Regions from separate parts of the Marinitoga sp. 1137 genome, predicted to be linked through region 1. Evidence: riboswitches for the same ligand, from Rfam matches in the RefSeq annotation. Region 1 holds a riboswitch; the other holds the start of a gene.
What was found. A riboswitch is a leader RNA that binds a small molecule or an ion and turns the genes downstream of it on or off. The one in region 1 is predicted to bind thiamine pyrophosphate.
Positions count from the first base shown of each region.

Region 1 (8,329 bases):
CGTAACCTCTACCTTTTGACCAACCTGTTACATCTACTTTTTCTCCTTCTTCAAAAATTGATACATCAATTGTCTGACCAATTTCATATGCATCTACGTCATCAACTTTGAATTCTTTAAGAACTCTCATTGGTTTTACGCCTGCTTTTTTGAAGATTCCAAGCTTTGGTTTGTTTACTTTGTATTCTTTTACTTCTTCAAAACCAACCTGAATAGCTTTATAACCATCTTTTTCTTCTGTTTTTTTCTGCACTACTACACATGGTCCAGCTTTTATAACTGTGACCGGGATGGCTTTACCATCTTTATAAACTCTTGTCATACCTACTTTTCTTCCTAAAATACCTTTCATGCTAACTTCACCTCCAGAGCCCGATCATTAAAATTAAGCCTTCATATCTACTGATACACCTGATGGTAACTGAATTTTTAATAATTCTGTTACTGTTTCCTGTGTTGCATCGTAGATGTAAATAACTCTTTTATGTACTCTTTTTTCAAATTGTTCTCTTGAATAGTTGTATTTATGTGGTGATCTTATAACACTGTAAATTGTTTTTTCTGTTGGTAGTGGAATAGGTCCTGAAACCTTTGCACTGCTATTTTTAACTGCATCTATTATTTTTTGTGCTGATTCATCTAATAATCTATGATCATATGATTTTAATCTTATTTTAATCAACTTTTTTGCCATACTGACCCTCCTTTAAGCATTTAGCAAAGGGAGCGTGGAAGCTCCCCGATTTTATATTTTATAATAAAAACTTTGCAAAAAGATTTTATTATTCTACTATTTCTGTAACAACACCTGCTCCAACTGTTCTTCCACCTTCACGAACAGCAAATCTCATGTTCTTTTCTAATGCTACAGGGTAGATTAATTCTACTGTTGTTACAATGTTATCTCCTGGCATAACCATTTCTGCTCCGCCTTCGAATTCTAACAATGTACCTGTAACGTCAGCTGTTCTGATGTAGAATTGTGGTCTGTAACCTTTCTTGAATGGAGTGTGTCTTCCTCCTTCTTCTTTCTTTAATACGTAGATTTGTGCTTTGAATTTCTTATGAGGTGTGATTGAACCTGGTTTTGCTAATACCTGACCTCTCCATACTTCGTCTTTGTCAATACCTCTTAACAAACATCCTACGTTGTCACCAGCGATACCTTCGTCTAATAATTTTCTGAACATTTCAACACCAGTTACAACTGTTTTCTTAATTTCATCTGTCATACCAACGATTTCTACTTCGTCACCTGGGTGAATAGCTCCTCTTTCGATTCTTCCTGTAACAACTGTACCCCTACCTGTGATTGAGAATACGTCTTCAACAGGCATAAGGAATGGCTGATCTACTGGTCTCTGTGGTTCTGGGAAGTAGCTGTCTACTGCATCCATTAATTCGTAGATTTTCTGTACCCATGGATCGTCCTGTGAATCTGCTTCTAATGCTTTTAAAGCTGAACCTTTGATTACAGGAACTTCGTCTCCTGGGAATTCGTACTGATTTAATAATTCTCTTACTTCCATTTCAACTAATTCGATGATTTCTTCGTCATCAACCATATCTGTTTTGTTGATGAATACAACGATAGCTGGAACGTTAACCTGTCTTGATAAGAGAACGTGTTCTCTTGTTTGTGGCATAACACCGTCTGTTGCTGCTACAACTAAGATAGCACCATCCATCTGTGCAGCACCTGTGATCATATTTTTGATGTAGTCAGCGTGACCTGGACAGTCGATATGTGCATAGTGTCTGTGATCTGTTTCGTATTCAACGTGTGCAATATTGATTGTAATACCTCTCTGTTTTTCTTCTGGAGCTTTATCGATTTGTTCAAATGGTGTGAAGTCTGCGTATCCTTTTAAAGCTAATGATTTTGTAATAGCTGCTGTTAATGTTGTTTTACCGTGGTCGATATGTCCGATTGTACCAATATTCATATGTGGTTTGCTTCTGACGAACTTTTCTTTTGCCATTTTTTGTCCCTCCTCTATGTTTTGTGATGCTATTTAATAAGATTATTTATTCATTATTTTTTCAGCTACTGAAGCTGGAACTTCATCATAATGTGAGAATTGAATTGATTGTGTTGCTCTTCCCTGAGACAATGATCTCAATACTGTTGCATAACCGAATAATTCTGAAAGTGGAACTAAAGCGTGAATTAATCTTGTGCTTGTATTTCCCACATTTTCAAAACCTTCAATTCTTCCTCTTCTTGAGTTTAAGTCAGCTATAATGTCACCCATGTATTCTTCAGGTGTTGTAATATCAACTTTCATGATTGGTTCTAATAATACAGGATTTGCTTTTTTAGCAGCATCTTTTAATGCCATAGAACCTGCAATCTTAAATGCCATTTCTGAAGAGTCAACTTCGTGGTATGAACCATCGTACAATGTAGCCTTTATACCAACCATTGGGTATCCAGCTAACACACCTGATTGCATAGCTTCTTTTATACCCGCTTCAACTGCTGGAATATATTCTTTTGGAATAATACCTCCAACGATTTTATCTTCAAATTCCAATACTTTTGTATTTTCAATAGGTTCAATTTTAATTTTAACGTGACCGTATTGACCTCTACCACCAGATTGTCTGATGTATTTAGTTTCAACATCAGCTGTTCCTCTAATTGTTTCTCTATATGCAACCTGTGGTTGACCAACTTTAACTCCAACTTTAAATTCTCTCTTTAACCTATCTACTATAATTTCAAGGTGTAATTCACCCATACCTGAAAGTATTGTTTCACCTGTTTCGTGATCAAGTTTAACATTTAAACTTGGATCTTCTTCTGTTAATGCTTGTAATGCTTTAGTTAATTTAGCTTCATCATTTTTTGTTTCTGGTTCAATTGCCAATGAGATAACTGGTTCTGGGAATTCCAATTTTTCCAATACAATATCCTGTCCTTCTTCTGTTAATGTATCACCTGTAATTGTATTCTTTAAACCTATTATAGCTACAATATCACCAGCTCTGATGTAATCTACTTCTTCTCTTTGATCTGAATGCATGAACATTAATCTTGAAACTCTTTCTTTCTTACCCTTTGTTGTATTTAAAACATAGCTTCCTTTTTGTAATTTTCCTGAATATACCCTTGCAAATGTGAGCTTACCAACATATGGATCCACCATGATTTTAAATGCAAGAGCAACAAATGGTCCATTTTCATCTGGTTCAAGTTCTCTTACAAATTCACCTGTTCTTGCATCATATGCTTTTACAGGCGGTAAATCAAGCGGTGAAGGTAAGTAATCAACAATTGCATCTAATACAGGTTGAACACCTTTGTTTTTAAATGATGTTCCACATACTACTGGAACAAATGCACCTTCAATTGTTCCTTTTCTTATTGCAGCTTTTATTTTATCTTCTGGAATATCTTCTCCTTCAAAGAATAATTCCATTATTTCTTCATCATATTCTGAAATAGCTGTTATTAAATCTTCTCTGTATTGATCTGCTTTAGCAACTAAATCCTCTGGAATATCTCTGTATTCAAATTTTGATCCATCTTCACTAACCCAATATATTGCTTTCATTTTTACAAGATCAACAACACCTTCAAAATCAGATTCTGCTCCTATAGGAATCTGTAAAGGTAATGGGTTTGTTCCTAATTTGTCAATCATTGTTTGAACTGCATTATAAAAATCTGCCCCAAGTTTATCCATTTTGTTCATGTATGCAACCCTTGGAACATTATATCTATCAGCCTGTCTCCAAACTGTTTCTGACTGAGGTTCAACACCAACCTGTGCGTCAAATATAACAACAGCACCATCTAATACCCTTAATGCCCTTTCAACTTCAACTGTAAAGTCCACGTGTCCGGGTGTATCAATGATGTTAATCCTGTGATCTCTCCAGAAACATGTTGTAGCTGCTGAGGTAATTGTGATACCTCTTTCTTTTTCCTGTTCCATCCAGTCCATTGTTGCTGTACCGTCATCAACGGACCCTATTTTATGTTTTTTACCTGTATAAAACAATATTCTTTCTGTTGTTGTTGTTTTACCAGCATCAATATGTGCAATAATTCCAATATTTCTTGTTTTATTTAAGGCATATAACCGCTCTTTCAAAACAATCCCTCCTCAATAAATTACCAGCGGTAATGAGCAAATGCTTTATTAGCTTCAGCCATTTTGTGTACGTCGTCTCTCTTCTTAACTGCTGCTCCAACACCATTATAAGCATCTATTAATTCTTGAGCTAATTTTTCTTTCATTGGTCTTCCTGATTTATCTCTTGCAGCTTTAACAATCCATCTTAAAGCTAAAGAGATAGCCCTTTCCTCTGGTACTTCAAATGGAACTTGATATGTAGCTCCTCCAACCCTTCTTGGTCTTACTTCAATTAATGGTCTTACATTTTGTACTGCTTGATGATATACTTCTAAAGGATCTTTTTCCAATTTTTCTTTTATTATATCAAATGCACCGTATACTATAGACTGTGCAACTGTTTTTTTACCATCTTTCATTACCCTAACAACCAATTTTGATACCAATACATCATTATATATTGGATCTGGTGTAACCGGTCTCTTTGGTGCTCTTCTTCTTCTCATTTACTTACCTCCTTACTTCTTAGGTCTTTTTGCGCCGTATTTACTTCTGCTCTGTTTTCTTCCTTCAACACCAGCTGCATCCAATGTACCTCTGATAATCTTATATCTAACACCTGGCAAGTCTTTAACCCTTCCGCCTCTTATTAATACATTGGAGTGTTCCTGTAAGTTATGACCTTCACCTGGAATATATGCTGTAACTTCAATTCCGTTTGAAAGTCTAACCCTTGCAATTTTTCTCAAAGCTGAGTTAGGTTTCTTAGGTGTCATTGTTGAAACCCTTACACATACACCTCTTTTTTGAGGATTGCTCTGTAATGCTGGAGATTTTGACTTTTTCTTTAGTTGTTTTCTTCCATGTCTAACAAGTTGATTTATCGTTGGCATATAATTTGTATTCCTCCTTTCAGAATTTTTAAAAATACCAAGTGTATTTTACCTCAGGTCTTTTTAATTTTCAATTAAAATGTTGTGATTTTTTTGTGAAGTTACAAAAACTAAAAAGTTTTATGTATTTTGTTACAGTACTATCCACGGTTTTGTGTGTACGATAACATTATAACTTTTCTTTTATTTTTTCAATAATCTCATTGAGGATAATATTTTTTGCAACTACTGCTATTCTATTATTATAATATTTAAAGTCCTCAGTAACATCTTTTATCGTTTCAATATCAAATTTTTTTAGTACTTCTTCAAAATCTTCTTTTTTATATTTTTTTTCTTCTTTCATTTCTATTTCAAGTAAAAATTTTTCCTCTATATTATACCTTATTTTATTAAAATCAACAAATTCATCAACAACAATTTCTGGATTATCATTTATCATATATCTTATTTTTGCTACCATTTTATATTTTATCAGATTTTCCAATTCCTGTGGTTTTTCTACTCTTTCTTTTTCTATTTTTTCATGTGCAATTTTTGTATTTGCTTTATATGCGTATGTCCATTTGTAATCATAATCTTTATTATTTTTTATTATTGAAAGCCTATATCTTTCTATTTCATTAATATCATCACGAATATACCATTGAACAATACCTATTTTCTTTATAGCCTTTTTTATTAATTCTTCACTTTCATCATTAGAAATAATATATTTTCTTTCAATTTCTATTGACATATAATCACCTCAAAATTGGTTTTATTTATTATATCATATTCATATTGCTCTCATTAAACATAATTATGATTATACTGAATAAATTCTTGAAAATTAAAAAAATTAATGATATAATCAAAATGAAAAGTGAATATTTATGATCCGCAGGGGAGCTGCTGATACCGCAGCTGAGAGTGAGGTGGAAACCTCTGACCCTCATAACTTGATCCGGATAATACCGGCGAAAGGAGCGGAGCAGAGAGTATAAAAAATCAATCTCCTGCTTCGTGCAGGAGATTTTTTTATATCAGGAGGTGATTTTTTGAAGGTATTTATAAATGGAAAAGAAAAGGTCTGTAAAAGCACCAATATAAAAGATTTAGTTGAAGAATTATCCCTTCATAACAAACCAATTGTCGTAATTAAAAACGGAGCCATTGTTTCAAAAAAAAGTTATCCTGATTCTCAAATTTCGGAAAAGGATAAAATTGAAATTATTACTGTTGTAGGAGGTGGTTGATATTAAATTTTATAATGAGGAAATAAATAATCTATTTTTTATGGGCACAGGAAAATTTAAGGATTATTCTATTATGAAAAAAGCTATTGAAGAAGCAAAAATTGAGGTTGTCACTGTTGCAATGAGAAGAGCATCATACGGAAGTTTAAATGAAAGTATTCTGGATTATATTAGTGCAAAAAAAATTATGGTAAACACTTCAGGTGCAAGGAACGCTGAAGAAGCTCTTTTAATTGCACAGGCTGGTAAAGAATTAATGAATACAGACTGGATAAAGATTGAAATTATAAATGATTCAAAGTATTTAATGCCTGATAATCAGGAAACTATAAAAGCCTGTAAATTATTAACAGAAAAAGGTTTTAAGGTTTTCCCTTATATGTGTCCTGATTTATATGATGCAAGAAAAATGATTGAAAATGGCGCTGAGGTTTTAATGCCTCTTGGTTCTCCTATAGGAACAAATAAAGGCTTTACTACAAAAGAACTTGTAAAAATTCTTCTAAATGAATTTGATGCGAAAATTATTATTGACGCTGGAATTGGAAAACCATCTCATGTTTCTGAAGCAATGGAAATTGGATGTCATGCTGTACTTGCAAATACTGCTGTTTCAATTGCGGAAGATCCTGTAAAAATGGTAAAAGCCTTTTCTTTAGCAGCTCAGGCTGGAAGACTGGCTTATCTGGCCGGAATTCCAGAAGAAAAAGAAGTGGCAGAAGCATCTTCGCCATTGTTCGATTATATAGGAAGAGATTAACTATGTTTTCAGAAAACATAGAAAAAATCATTGCTTATGTTAATTCAGCCAGAAAGAACAAATATAATATTAATCTAAATAAAGAATTTTTTTCTGTAAATGACATATATGGATTGCTTCAAAATAATGATCTTCGAACAATGGCGAAGAAAGTAATAAAAAATAATAGAAAATTCTTTGGTGATGTTATATTTTTATATGCTCCACTTTACATTTCAAATTATTGTATAAATGGTTGCACATATTGTGGATTTAAGGCTTCTAATAAAATACATCGATTGAAATTATCATATAAAGAAATAGAACAGGAAGCCTTATACTTAAACCACGAGGGAATTGACCACGTTCTAATATTAACTGGAGAAGATCCTGTAAATTCTAATTTTGAGTATTTATATAATACCATAAAAATATTGAAAAACTTTTTCAAAGAAATTTCTATAGAAACATATTCTTTAACCCGGGAAAAATACGAGAAATTAGTCACAGCAGGTCTTGTAGGGGTTACATTGTATCAGGAAACCTATTCTCCGGAAAAATATAGAGAAGTTCATTTATTTGGTCCAAAAAAAGATTTCAAAAAAAGGCTTAATACTGTTGAAGAAGCCATAAAAGCTGGGGTAAGAGAAATAAATATAGGAGCTTTATTAGGGCTTTATGAACCGGAGTTTGAAATTATAATGATGGCATACCATATGGATTATCTTTTAAAGAATTATCCTAATGTAGAATATTCGATATCTTTTCCAAGAATTAGAACAGCTTTTAATGTAAAAGATAAATTTTATAGTATTTCTGATAAAAAACTTATCCATTATATTCTTGCTTTAAAATTAATTTTCCCTCGAGTACATATAAATATCTCCACTCGAGAAAGCATAAAATTTAGAAATGCAATACTGGGCATTGCCACAAAAATGTCAGCAGGATCAACAACAAATGTTGGAGGATATACATTATACAAAGATTCAACAAAACAATTTGAAATTGAAGATACCAGAACAGTAAAAGAATTTATGAATTATATCAAAACAAGAAATTATAATCCAACAACGGTAAATTGGTTTTAAGGAGGAATTTAAATGACACAATTGGAATTTGCAAAAGCTGGAATTATTACAGAAGAAATGGTTATCGCGGCAGAATATGAAGGAATTTCACCAGAAGAATTACGAAATAAAATTGAAAAAGGATATGCGGTTTTACCGGTTAATAAGAATCATAAATTTGATAATATTAGAGCTATAGGAGAAGGTTTAAAAACCAAGGTTAATATTAACCTCGGAACTTCTCAGGGATATTCAAGCGTCAAAGAAGAAATTGAAAAATTGAAAATTGCTGAGAAATTTGGCG
Region 1 covers NZ_CP009471.1:938,850-947,178, forward strand. Annotated here, with positions in the region: gene rplC (50S ribosomal protein L3) at 1-352, opposite strand, end outside; gene rpsJ (30S ribosomal protein S10) at 386-694, opposite strand; gene tuf (elongation factor Tu) at 783-1,982, opposite strand; gene fusA (elongation factor G) at 2,025-4,103, opposite strand; gene rpsG (30S ribosomal protein S7) at 4,124-4,591, opposite strand; gene rpsL (30S ribosomal protein S12) at 4,604-4,978, opposite strand; gene LN42_RS04770 (hypothetical protein) at 5,148-5,717, opposite strand; TPP riboswitch at 5,853-5,963, shown strand; gene thiS (sulfur carrier protein ThiS) at 6,019-6,216, shown strand; gene LN42_RS04780 (thiazole synthase) at 6,209-6,976, shown strand; gene thiH (2-iminoacetate synthase ThiH) at 6,979-8,046, shown strand; gene thiC (phosphomethylpyrimidine synthase ThiC) at 8,059-8,329, shown strand, end outside.

Region 2 (8,329 bases), 920 kb from region 1:
AGCAAGAATTATAGATGATTTTAAAAATACATTGAAAATTTTTTCATTAACATTTTGATTATGAAAAAAGATATGTTATAATTTTAAAATGTGTGAGTTTTTATACAGGGGGGCACCTAACATGGACTGCGAAAACGATATTTTATCTAATTTTGAGTTAATGGCAGAACTTTCTTCACAATTAACCGGTGAAGAAAATGAAAAGGAATTTATGAAAAAATTATTGTCTGTTGCTATTAAAAGTATCCCTGAAGCTGAAGCCGGGACAATCTGGCTTATAGATAATACATTATATAAGGCCGTTGTTGGTTATAATTACGATGAAGATATTGTTGAAAAACTTATAGTTCCTCTTGAAGATTCATATATTTATAGATATATGGATGTTCAGGATATTATCGAAATCGATGCATTTAAGGAATTTAAGAATCCATCGAGAATTTTCCATGAAAATGTAAAACAATTACATGAAAAACATGAAAATATGATTACCCTTGCTTATCCTTTAAAGGTTGGAGATGAAATTAAAGGGCATATATATGTTGATAATTTCAGACTTAAAAAGTTCAGTGAAACTGCTAAAAAATCTTTAAAAATATTTGGAAGTTTTGCCTCAACGTTTTTAACTTTAAAATCTCTTCGTGATGAGGAAAAGAAAGCAAATGAAATGAACAGTGTATATTTAAGTTTTATTACACATGAGGTTAGAACACCTTTAACTGCTATTTTAGGGTATTCTGAAAGTATTTTAAGGGGAAAGGATAATTTAACAACAGAAGAAATTTTCGATCTTGTAAAACGTATTTATCTCAGCTCAAAACATATGAACTCCCTTATTTCTGATTTATCAACCTTTAATAAATTAAATAGAGAAGAAGAAATGAACTTTACTGAGGTTCATTTGAAATTCCTTGTTTATGAGTCAATATCTATTGTTGAGCCACAACTTTCACCAGAAGTGGAATTAAATATTAAATTTGAAAATAATATCCCTGAGATGATAGAAACCGATCCATTAAAGATGAAGCAAATACTTGTAAATATCGTTGGAAATGCTATAAAATATACTGACGAGGGATATGTAAATGTTCATATTTCATTTGATAATAAAACAAAAGAGTTTGTTATTGTGGTAAAAGATACAGGTCCTGGAATTCCAGAAGACAAACTTAATGATATATTCAAACCATTTGTTAGATTGGCTAAAAATAAACCCGGTAGTGGTTTAGGTCTGGCAATTGTAAAACGTTTAATCGAAAAACTAATGGGAAGGATTCATGTTGAATCTGAAGTTGGAAAAGGTACAACTATTGAATTGAGATTCCCACAAAAAATAACAGCTGAGGTTTAAATACCTCAGCTGTTTTTTATTTATTATGCTTTTTTATCAAGAGCAAGTTTTTCTTCGTTATCTGCATATCTTCTCATACGTGTTTCATAATTATATATACCTCTTTTTGCTGGATATTTTTCTGCATATCCCTTTTCATACCATAACTTATCCGCATATTCTTTCCAGCCTTCTGCAAGTTTATCAAGTTCTGGTGCCAATTCTGTTATGACTTTTTCGCTTCCTGAATGCTGTGGAATTGCATTGAATTTCTTTACCATTGATCTTAATACTCGTGGATTGTCTATAATTGGACATGGTCTAAAGAGATTGTTTGAATATGGTATTGTTCTCTTATATGCTTCAAAGAATGGTGATTTTAATATTTCTATAATGCTCTTTTCTCTAATGCTATCTACTGCAAATTGCTGGAATACACATGGTTCTACATAACCTTTTGCATTAATATGCAAATATTTTGAACCAGCTGCTAAACAACCATGAGTTAAGAATCCGTGATTCCAGAAGTCTGCAACAAATGCAAAGTCTCCATTAAGTCTCTTTTCTTCTGTTATAAGGAATCTTTCATATCTCTGTTCTGGTGTAGGAACAAGATCCATTGTTGGATCCATTCCAACAGGCATAAACTGGAATATCCATGCATATGCAACATTGTGCTCTTTTAAGAAGTTCCAGAATTCATCGCTTGTAATTAGGTCATGATTCTTTCTTGTTGCAGTAATTGAAGCTCCATATATTACTCCATGTTTGGTTAATAATTCCCATGCATTTAATACTTTTTTGAATACACCTTTTCCTCTTCTCCAATCTGTCATTTCTTCAAAGCCTTCAACAGATACGGATAATGTTGCATTTCCAAGTTCTGCAAGTCTTTTTGCTTTTTCTTCATCTATTAATGTACCGTTTGTATAAATCATGAAATATGAGTCATTAAATTCTTCAAGAACATCGAATAAGTAAGGATAAATAAATGGTTCACCGCCGGTAATTATGAAGAAGTATATTCCAAGATCATTGAATTGTCTTATTACGCTAAATATTTCTTCCTTTGAAAGTTGATATTTATGACCATAAAGTCCTGCATAACAACCTACACATCTTAAATTACATGCATACGTTGGACTTATAACAGCAAGTTTTGGAAGAACAACTTCATATTCATGCATTTTTTCCTGCCTTACCTTTTCACCAACTGCAAATTCATTGATAATAAGATTGTTTATTATCTTTTCTACAACTTTTGGACTGGCTTTTTTGAATAACTCTGACCATTTTACAAGCATTGGATCTTTTCTTTCAGCGCCTTCGGCAAGTTTCCTTAAACCGCTTTTTGTTGGTTCTTTTGCAAATTTTTCCAGTGTTCTCAATAATTTTGCAAGATCTTCAACCTCTGAGTTTCTAACAACATTTGTTACCAATTTTGAAGCCTGTTTCATCATCATGTTTTTCATATTATCAAGGATTTTCATAAAATCCCTCCTTTATGAAATTATTTTTCCTATTATATATTCAAAAGCTTCACATAATTCCCCTTCTTTAAACTCAACTCCAACAGATTTATATATACTTATACCATCAAACATAGCCTGTAAAACAACTGCAGCGGTTTTTGACGGCACAAATTCTTCCCACATTTCAAATAGTTGAGAATAATATTCATGAAATAAATTGGTTAATTCTTTAGCTCTATTTTTATTATGTATAGAATTAATTAATATCTCAAATAATCTTAATAAATCATCTGATGGAAATTCTTTTAATACTTTCACATATAATTTTATTACTGCACGTGCTTTTTCTTCTTTTGAAGTATTTTCAGGAATCATAATTTCAAGTGATTTTTTTAACCTTTCAACAAGTATGGAAAATGCCGTTATTATTAATGAATCTTTGCTATCAAAATATAGATATAATGTTCCTTTTGATACTCCAGCCTCTTTTGCTACTTCATCCATGGTAAAACTGGACAATCCCTTTTTTATTATTAAATTAAGAGCTTTTTCTGCTATGCTTTTTCTTTTAGCTTCTTTATAATTTTCTTTACGGTCATTATTCATATTACCACCTCATACATGACTGACTGTTCGGTCAATATTATTATAATACTTTTTTCATTTTGTTTCAATTATGACATAAAAAGTCATAAAACTGAACGGTCAATTTACTATTACCTTAAAAATAGAGATATCCGATATTTTATATATCAAAAAACTGACTGACTATACAGTCAAATATTTCAAGAAAAATTAACCTTTATGTTTCTAAAAATTATTAATTTATACAGTTTTTTAGTAATTGATGAGTATAATAAAATTGTAAGTTAATACAGTAACCCGCCGGGGGAGCTGCTGATACCGCAGCTGAGATTAAGGTGGAAGCCTTAGACCCCAGCACCTGATCCGGGTAATACCGGCGTAGGGAGTGCGGTAAAAAGGATAATTCAATCACGCCTTCCATGCCGGAAGGCGTTTTTTCTTTTAAAAATTATAATTTATTATTTGGAGGTGAGTGCATGAAAAAGGGTATTGTTTTTTTAAGTGTTTTATTATTATATTCTTGGCTATTTGCAAAAAGTCTAACTGTTTATGTTTATGACAGTTTGGACTGGATTAAGAAAGGGGTTATTCAGAAATTTGAAAATATGTATAACGTAGATGTAAATGTTGTTGTTCTTGGAGACGGGGGAACTTTGCTTTCACGACTTAAACTTGAAAAGAAAAATCCAAAGGCTGATGTAGTTATTGGTCTTGATCAGTCGCTTTCTGTGTTGGCCATTAATGAAGATCTGGTAATGCCATATAAACCTTTAAATATTTCAAAGATAAAAGATGACTTAATCTATGATAAAAGTTATCATTTAATTCCATATGATTATGGTGCAATTGCTATTGTTTATGATCCAGAAAAATTAAAATCCGTTCCTAAAAGTTTTGAAGATTTAACAAAGTTAAAAAAGAAATTGATTATTCAGGATCCACGAACTTCCAGTACAGGTCAGGCATTTTTGTTATGGACAATAGCAGTATATAAAGATCAATGGAAAGATTTCTGGAAAAGGTTAAAACCAGCAATACTAACAGTTACACCAGGTTGGGGAGAAGCCTTTGCAAAATTTGAAGCTGGTGAAGCGCCTATGATGGTAAGTTATGCTACAGATGGCGCTTATTCATATTATTATTATAAGAGCACCAAGTATAAAGCTTTTATTCCTCAAGAGGGAGCTTATATACAAATAGAAGGCGCTGGTATTGTAAAAGGAACAAAGAATCCTGAGCTTGCAAAAAGATTTATTGAATTCTTATTGTTTGATGATTTTCAAAAAGAAGTGCCTTTAAATCAGTGGATGTTCCCGGTAACTAACGTAAAACTTCCTGAAGCATTTAAGTATGCTCTTGTTCCTGAAAAGGTTTTAACAATAGATTCAGAAGAATTGAACAAGAATCTTGAAAATTGGTTAGATGAATGGGAAGAAATTATGTATTAATTACAAAAAAGGCTCGGAAAAATCCGAGCCTTTTTTATTATCTATTATGATGCTGCGCTTTCGCTTTCATCTGTTTTTGTATCTTCTGTTGGATATGTTGGTAATTCGAATATTGAGATTTCTGATTCTAAGAATGCTTTTAATCCTGTTCCAGCTGGAATTGGCTGTCCAACTATAACATTTTCTTTTAATCCCAATAAGTAGTCTTCTCTTCCTTCTAATGCTGCTTCTGTTAATACCTGAACTGTTTGCTGGAATGATGCTGCACCTAACCAACCTTCTCTTTCAAGAGATGATTTTGTTATTCTTAAAAGTTTTCTTTCGTATCTTGCTGGTTCTTTTGGCGCAATTAATAATGTTTCTTTTTCTCCAACAAGCCTAATTTCTTCATCTTCATTTTCGAGTAATTGAGGTTCTGATTTGAATACTTCAATTTCTTTTATTCCAGCTGCAATTATTCTATTTAATAATTCTTCTGTTACTGTATCTCCTATTTCTCCTATTGTTTCATTCTCTTCATCAACTTTTACAATGATTTTTTCTGCTAATTTTTTACCTATTGCCATTTCTCTGTTTTCTTCAACCTTTTTATTTGCTTCATAGATTTGTTTGTTTACCTTTTCAACTGTTTTGAGGTTTACAAGGTCTTTTGGCATAAAGTCTGTATCTCCAGCATATGTTATTTCAACTTTGTTGAACATTTGTTTGATTATTATTTCAAAGTGTTTATCGTGAATTTCAACACCCTGTTCAGCATATATCTTTTTAATTTCTTTTAATAGGTAATCAAAGGTTACTTCCGCACCAAGCTCTTCAAGTAATCTTCTTGGTTTTATATTACCTGAAGTTAATCTGTAGCCAGGTTCAACCTTGTCACCTTCATTTACTGTTGGTTTAACCTTAGGATCTGCTATATATGTATATAGTTCTCCTTTTAGATCTTCAACAATAATTACAAGTCTTCCTTTTTCATCTCTGTTCACTTTTCTTACTATACCTTTTACTGTTGAGAATTCTGCTTCAGGACCTTTTAAGTTCTTTCTTGCTTCAAATAATTCTTCTGCTCTTGGAAGACCCTGGGTAATATCACCTGCTGTAGCAATACCCCCTGTATGGAATGTTCTCATTGTAAGCTGTGTTCCAGGTTCACCTATAGACTGTGCTGCTATGATACCTACAGATTCACCTATATTTACTATTTTGTGGTTTGAAAGATCCATACCATAACATTTAGCACAAACACCATGTTCTGCCTCACAGGTTAAGATTGATCTTACATAGATTGAAGGTCTTACCTCTATTGTTTCTATATTATATCTTTCTAATTTTCTTGCTGTATCAGCATCAATTTTTTCCTGATAATTTGCAAGTGTGATAATCTTTCCGTTTTCATCTTCAACTTTAATTGCATCACCTACATGAACGAAATTAACTACTTTATATTCTTTTACATCAACTTCTTTTATATTATGCTGTTTTAATGAAACTATTATATCATTGTCTATTACTGTTCCTTTTGCATATAATAATTCTCCATCAACAAGGACATCACTATTGAGAATATTGTATAAGTAAAGATTGATTTTATCTACGCTTAATTTTTCATGTACTTCATAAACAGGAATTGTTGATCTGTAATTTGCAAGGAATTCTGCATCTTCTTCATCTAACATTACATCTTTTACATATTTCTTTCCTGTTGTTGGATTTACAATTATTTCATCTGTTACAGGGTCTACAACATCTGATGCAAGTACTCTACCAAAGAGATAATCTGCAAGTTTTTCTATTCTCAATCCGTCTGCTATTAATTCTCTTGCTTCTATACCCTTTGATGTTCCACAATCTGGTTCTGTTACTGTAATTGATTGTGCAACGTCTACAAGTCTTCTTGTAAGGTAACCTGCTGTAGATGTTCTTAATGCTGTATCTGCAGAACCTTTTCTAGCTCCGTGTGTTGAAATAAAGAATTCAAGTTCAGAAAGACCATTTCTAAAGTTTGATTTAATAGGTAACTCAATAACTTTACCTGATGGATCAGCCATAAGACCCCTCATACCTGCAAGCTGTTTTAACTGGTCAATGTTACCCCTTGCACCGGAGTCAACCATCATCCATACAGGATTAAATGGATATTTTCTAAATTCTTTACTTGTTACTTCTGTAACGTCCGCTATTGTCTTTTCCCAGACTTTAACTACTTCTTTATATCTTTGATCATCTGTAAGGTAACCTTCTTCATAATACTTTTCAATTTCCATAACTATTTGTTCTGACTTTTTGATAATTTCTATTCTTTCTTTTGGTTCTACTATATCCCTTACAGATATTGTTAATCCTGATAATGTTGCATAGTGGAATCCTAAGAATTTAATATCATCAAGCAAGTCTGCTGTTCTGTCAATTCCATGGTATTTAAATGTATCGAATATAAGATTTTTGATTTCTTTTTTCTTGTATATTTTGTTGAAATCTGGATTAAATCTTCCAATTGGTTCTGGCAATATTTCCTTGAAGATCAATCTTCCAACTGTTGTCTTGATTAATTTTCCGTCAAGATACAATCCAATTGGTTCATGGAGTATGAGTGTTGGTTTTTCCCATCTCAATTCATTATCTTCAACAACTATTTCATTTTTTATTACCTTTTCATATTCATGAACGTATAATGCGTGTAATTCATCATTAAATAAATATTTTATTGTGTCTTTATTTTCAAAGTCTTTTATATTTGAAGGTAATTTTCTTGATTCAAAGTATTTTGGATCAACTGTTGTAAGGTAATATGCACCAGCTATCATATCTTTACCTGGCATGGATATTGGTTTTCCATTTGCAGGTGATATGATATTGTATCTTGATAACATCAAGAATTTAGCTTCAGCTTGAGCTATATTTGAAAGCGGTACGTGTACAGCCATCTGGTCTCCGTCAAAGTCTGCGTTAAATGGAGGACATACCAATGGATGTAACTGTATTGAATTACCTTCAATTAATCTTGGGATAAATGCCTGAATTGAAATTCTATGCAATGTAGGTGCCCTGTTTAATAATACAGGATGACCTTTTATTACTTCTTCAAGCATTTCCCATGCTTCTGGCATTTCCTTTTCAATAATTGTTTTCTTTAATTTTCTTGCGTTTTTACTTGATGCATTTGAATCTTTAAGTAATTTATTGAGAACAAACGGCTTGAATAATTCCATTGCCATTTTCTTTGGAAGACCACATTCATGGATTTTTAATTCAGGACCAACAACAATAACAGCCCTTCCTGAGTAATCCACACGTTTTCCAAGAAGATTTCTTCTGAATCTTCCTTTTTTACCTTTAATTAAATCTGTCAATGATCTTAAAGGCCTTCCACTTCTATCTGTCATAGCTTTTCCAACACGGCCATTATAGATTAATGAATCTACTGCCTGCTGGAGAATTCTCTTTTCATTTCTAACAATTATTTCTGGTGCTTCTATTTCAAATAATTTTTGTAATCT
Region 2 covers NZ_CP009471.1:1,856,601-1,864,929, reverse strand. Annotated here, with positions in the region: gene LN42_RS08895 (CoA pyrophosphatase) at 1-58, shown strand, start outside; gene LN42_RS08890 (HAMP domain-containing sensor histidine kinase) at 122-1,351, shown strand; gene LN42_RS08885 (radical SAM protein) at 1,375-2,820, opposite strand; gene LN42_RS08880 (TetR/AcrR family transcriptional regulator) at 2,833-3,408, opposite strand; TPP riboswitch at 3,680-3,790, shown strand; gene LN42_RS08875 (thiamine ABC transporter substrate binding subunit) at 3,864-4,835, shown strand; gene LN42_RS08870 (DNA-directed RNA polymerase subunit beta') at 4,880-8,329, opposite strand, start outside.
Region 2: it holds a riboswitch for thiamine pyrophosphate, as region 1 does, so the genes downstream of both, LN42_RS08875 (thiamine ABC transporter substrate binding subunit) here and thiS (sulfur carrier protein ThiS) in region 1, are expected to answer to the same signal.